One region of the Mesorhizobium sp. WSM4906 genome, then DNA from elsewhere that is predicted to be linked to it. Evidence: predicted binding sites of a transcription regulator. Region 1 holds the regulator's gene; the other holds the start of a gene.

Region 1 (2,399 bases):
AGCGGTCGTTCCTGCGGTTCCTGTCGCACAAGTTGGCTGTCGGGCTTGTCGGCGCCGCCATAACGTCGATCATTGCCGGAACCGCCACGGCGTTGTTTGCCATCTGGCACTTCCAGCGCGTCTCGCCGCTCAGCCTGATGGCCAATCTGGCCGTCATGCCGATCGTGTCGCTGGTTGTCATGCCGTTTGCCGTCTTTAGCGCACTGGCGATGCCATTCGGCTTCGATGGTCCTTTCCTCTACATCATGGGCAAGGGCCTGACGGCGATGATCGCGATTTCGGCCTGGATTTCGGAACGGTCGCCGGTCGATGCCGTGGGGCTGATCTCGATCCAGTCGGTGCTGCTCGCGACAATCGCGCTGGTGATAGCAACCATGGCCACCACCTGGCTCAGGTTGGCGGCAGTGCCCTTCGCGCTGGCCGCACTACTGGCGGTCCCGCAAGTGCGCACGCCGGACCTGCTGATCTCCGAGGACGCGCATCTGGTGGCGATGCCGATCGGCGGCGGAGAGCTCGCCGTCAATCGCGCCCGCTCCAACGACTTCACCACCGACAATTGGAAACGTGCGCTGAGGGCCGAAACGATCGTGCCGCCGGAAACATTCGCGAAAGGCGCATTCGACATCGCCGACCCGGTCGACTTGCCGGCGGGATCCCCCTTTTACTGCACTGGCGATCTCTGCATTGGCCGGCATCCGTCCGGTGCAATCGTCGCCTTGGCGGAAAACCGCGATAGCGCCAGGCCGGCCTGCGGCTTCGCCGACCTCATCGTCATCAACGACGCCACGGCCTACAATCCTTGCCGCGATCCACGCATCCTCGTCGTCACCAAGCGGCAGCTTGCGCGCGACGGCAGCGCCGCCGTCTACTTCGACCCGCAGTCGGCAACGGCGCGAGCCGCCATTCAATACGCCGTCGAAAAGCCCTATCGCCCCTGGCACGAACAGCGGCGCTACTCGCGCGAGGCGAGGGGGCTAGCGCCATACGAGCGGCCTGAGAAGCCACAGACCAAGCCGCCGCCACTCAGTAGCGACGAATGAGCCCGACCAGCTTGCCCTGCACCTTGACCCTGTCCGGTCCGAAGATGCGGGTCTCATAGGCCGGGTTGGCGGCCTCGAGCGCGATCGAGGCGCCCTTGCGGCGGAAGCGTTTCAGCGTCGCTTCCTCGTCGTCCACCAGCGCCACCACGATCTCGCCCGGGCTCGCTGTGTTGGCATTGCGGATGATCACCGTGTCGCCGTCGAAGATGCCGGCTTCGATCATCGAATCGCCCTTGACCTCGAGCGCGTAGTGCTCGCCGCCTGCGATCATGTCCGGCGGAACTGTGATCGAATGCGTCTGGTGCTGGATAGCGTCGATCGGCACACCGGCGGCAATGCGACCCATCACCGGGATGGACACGGCCGAAACGGCGTCGTCGTCATTGCTGGGCGTCGGTGTGCGGGAGGGCGCCGCTGGCTTGATCTGCCGGCCGAGATTGCCTTGACCGCCTTGGATGACGCTCGGCGAGAATTTTCTCGCCGCATTCAGGCCGGGCGCGATCGAATCGGGCAGGCGCAGCACCTCAAGAGCGCGCGCGCGGTTCGGCAGCCGGCGAATAAAACCGCGCTCCTCCAGTGCCGTGATCAAACGGTGGATGCCCGACTTCGAAGCGAGGTCGAGCGCTTCCTTCATCTCATCGAAAGACGGCGGAATGCCGCTTTCCTTGAGCCGTTCATGGATGAACATCAGCAGTTCATGTTGTTTGCGCGTCAGCATGGCGGCCCCCATGGGTTTTGGAACCAGAATCAGAAAAACAAACCCAGAACAAACACTATCTGTTCCAGTTGTGTTCCGCAACCGTTTAAAGTTTAGTGAATCTGTTGACGTTTTGTTCAGCGTAACATCAGAACGCTGCATTCGTCGCCGGCTTCCGCAGCCGGGGCGAAGGGCTCGCGCACGATCAGGCCGTCGGCGTCGGCGAGCATCCTCAGCATGGAGGAATCCTGGATGCTGAACGGTGTCGCGATCAACTGTCCGGCATCCTCACGTACGACTGCCCGCACATAGTCCTGCCTGAGATCGTTGGCGTGCATCGCGGAAGCCAACCGCGCGGTCCGGATATCCTGGCGGTAGCTGCGGCCGCCAAGACGCGCCAGGAGCGGCTTCAGGAACAATTGCGAGCAGACAAGACTCGCCACCGGATTGCCGGGCAGGCCGATGCAGCGGATGTTGCCAAGCCGGCCAAACATCAGCGGCTTGCCGGGGCGCATGGCGATCTTCCAGAAATCGAGCTGCATGCCTTCGCCGGTCAGCACGTCGTGGATCAAATCATGATCACCGACCGAGGCGCCGCCGAGGGTGACGATAACATCGGCGCCGACCGCGACCGCTTTCTTGACCAGCGCCGAAATCGCATC
Region 2 (2,399 bases), 1.7 Mb from region 1:
CAGTGGTTCTTCATCCTGGAATTGCGTAAAAACAAATACTTAGCGGATCGCAGGCCTTTCATGGCCGGCGCCGTCATCACAGCAGCATCAGCTGCTCGCCGGCGCCGGAGCCTGCGACGAATTGATCGGTCCGAAGCTGCCGCCGCTCGGCATTGAGACCGAGCCGCTTGGCGGCGATCTCGAAGCGCCGGCCGATCTGCCAGGCATAGGGACCGGCGCCCTTCATGCGCTTGCCCCATTCCGAATCGTAGTCCTTGCCGTCGCGCATCGAACGGATCAGCGACATCACGTGCCGGTAGCGGTCGGGATAGTGCCGCAGCAGCCAGTCCTTGAAGATCGGCGCCACTTCCAGCGGCAGCCGCAACACGACATAGCCTGCTTCCCTGGCGCCGGCGGCGCGAGCCGAATCGAGGATGCGCTCCAGTTCCGGATCGTTGAGGCCTGGAATGATCGGCGCCACCATCACTGAGGCGGGGACGCCGGCATCCGAAAGCTGCCTTATCGCCTCCAGCCGCTTCGTCGGCGTCGATGCGCGCGGCTCCATGGTTCGCGCCAGCATGCGGTCGAGCGTCGTCACCGACAGCGCCACCTTGGCGAGGCTGCGTTCGGCCATGCGCGACAGGATATCGATGTCGCGCGTCACCAGCGCCGACTTGGTGACGATGCCGACCGGATGGCCGCGCGCCTCCAGCACTTCGAGGATCTCGCGCATGATGCGATACTGCTTCTCGATCGGCTGGTAGGGATCGGTGTTGGTGCCGATGGCGATGGTGCGCGGCTGGTAGCCGGGTTTCGACAATTCCCTGTCCAGCATGCGTGCTGCATCCGGTTTGGCGAACAGCTTCGATTCGAAATCGAGTCCCGGCGACAGGCCCATGAAGGCATGTGTCGGCCTGGCGAAGCAGTAGACGCAGCCATGCTCGCAGCCGCGGTAGGGATTGATCGAACGGTCGAAGGAAATATCCGGCGATTCGTTGCGGGTGATGATGGTGCGCGGCTTTTCTACCTGCACCTCGGTCTTGAACGGCGGCAACTCCTCCAGCGAGTTCCAGCCGTCGTCGAACACATGCCGGCTGACGGGCTCAAACCGGCCGGACGGATTGATGCCGGCGGAGCGCCCGCGGTTGCGGTCGGGGCGGATGCGCATGCCGCTCTGCTCGATCATGGCATTGGCCATCTCGGCCCTGCCTGCTCCGAAGGCGGCAATGTCGGCGCGGACGATCTGTTCCATTTTCGCCCTCTCCCAAGGACTGTCGGCAGGATGTCGAATCGTTCTGTTCATGAAACTATTCCTATTTTGCCGATGAGAACAAAGCAAGAACTTTTTCCGCTGGGACGCGCAACTGGCGCAGCGCCCGGCTTTCGGCTATTCGGCTAAGAATGCTCAGCGTTCTCATCGAGACCAAGAACGACGAAGAGGGTCTTGCCCGCACGCTCGCCTCGCTGATCGGCGGCGCGGTCGAGGGTGTCGTGCGCGATGTGGTCGTCTGCGACACCGGCTCGACCGACCAGACGCATCGCGTAGCGGAGCATGCCGGCTGCCATTATGTGGCTGGCGGCATTGCCGCCGGTATCGGCCAGGCCAAGGGAGACTGGCTGCTGCTGCTCGAGCCCGGCGCGCGACTGGCAGAAGGCTGGATCGAGGAGGTCGCGGCCCACACGGCAAGGCAGACCATGCCCGCGCGCTTCTCACGCGCCCGCGGCAATCGCACACCGTTCCTGGCTCGTGTGTTTTCGGGCAGTCGTGCGCTGGCCGAAGGTCTCGTCATCAGCAAGCGCCAGGCCGCGGCTCTGGCGAAAAGCGCGCGCAGCGCCGAAGCCCTGGCGCGTGGCCTGGCTACCAGAAGGCTCAACGCCGAAATCTGGGTCGCGCCGCCGAAGTGATGTAGGCGCCCGCACGAGGAAAGTCGGGCAGCAAATTTCAGTCATTGCTTTATTGTGCATTGCACAAAACTAAGGGCGAGGTTAGCATCCCGGCATGCGGGACAATCGGGATTGGGTAATGCCGAAGTGATAGGCGGGCGTCGCTTCGTCGAACGCCAATGCATATGAGGACCCCGATGAATCTTGCTCCCCCAGACAATTCCGGTGCGGCCAGCCTGGAGGCCATCGCCCGCGACGGCAGCCTGCTCAGGCGCATCGCCGTGCGCATCCCGACCTATTTGAAGGATCTTCGCGAAAACCCGGCCTGGCTGCCGATGTTCGTGCTGGCGCGCACCATGCCGGGGCGCCGCATGCATTGGCTTGGCGCCAGAGCGGCCCGTCCGCTCGACGATGCGGGTGCAACGATGTTCACCGGCATCGAACGCGACGCGGTCGTCGAGGCGCTGCGCTCCGATGGGCTGTTTTCGGGCTTCATGCTGCCGCCGGCGATCCATGAGGAGATCGCCGCTTTCGCG

The links. Region 1 encodes LexA, which represses DNA repair genes until DNA is damaged. Its sites were predicted from a motif close to TGTTCNNNNTGTGTTCNG; they were not measured.
Region 2: the regulator LexA is predicted to act here: its motif matches at 1,306-1,323, upstream of QAZ22_RS28915 (PA0069 family radical SAM protein).

Annotation. Positions count from the first base shown of each region.
Region 1 is NZ_CP121355.1:4,271,675-4,274,073, forward strand. It holds gene QAZ22_RS20420 (ComEC/Rec2 family competence protein) at 1-1,040, shown strand, start outside; gene lexA (transcriptional repressor LexA) at 1,024-1,758, opposite strand; gene glp (gephyrin-like molybdotransferase Glp) at 1,875-2,399, opposite strand, start outside.
Region 2 is NZ_CP121355.1:5,951,069-5,953,467, reverse strand. It holds gene QAZ22_RS28915 (PA0069 family radical SAM protein) at 77-1,231, opposite strand; gene QAZ22_RS28910 (glycosyltransferase) at 1,381-1,884, shown strand; gene QAZ22_RS28905 (hypothetical protein) at 2,061-2,399, shown strand, end outside.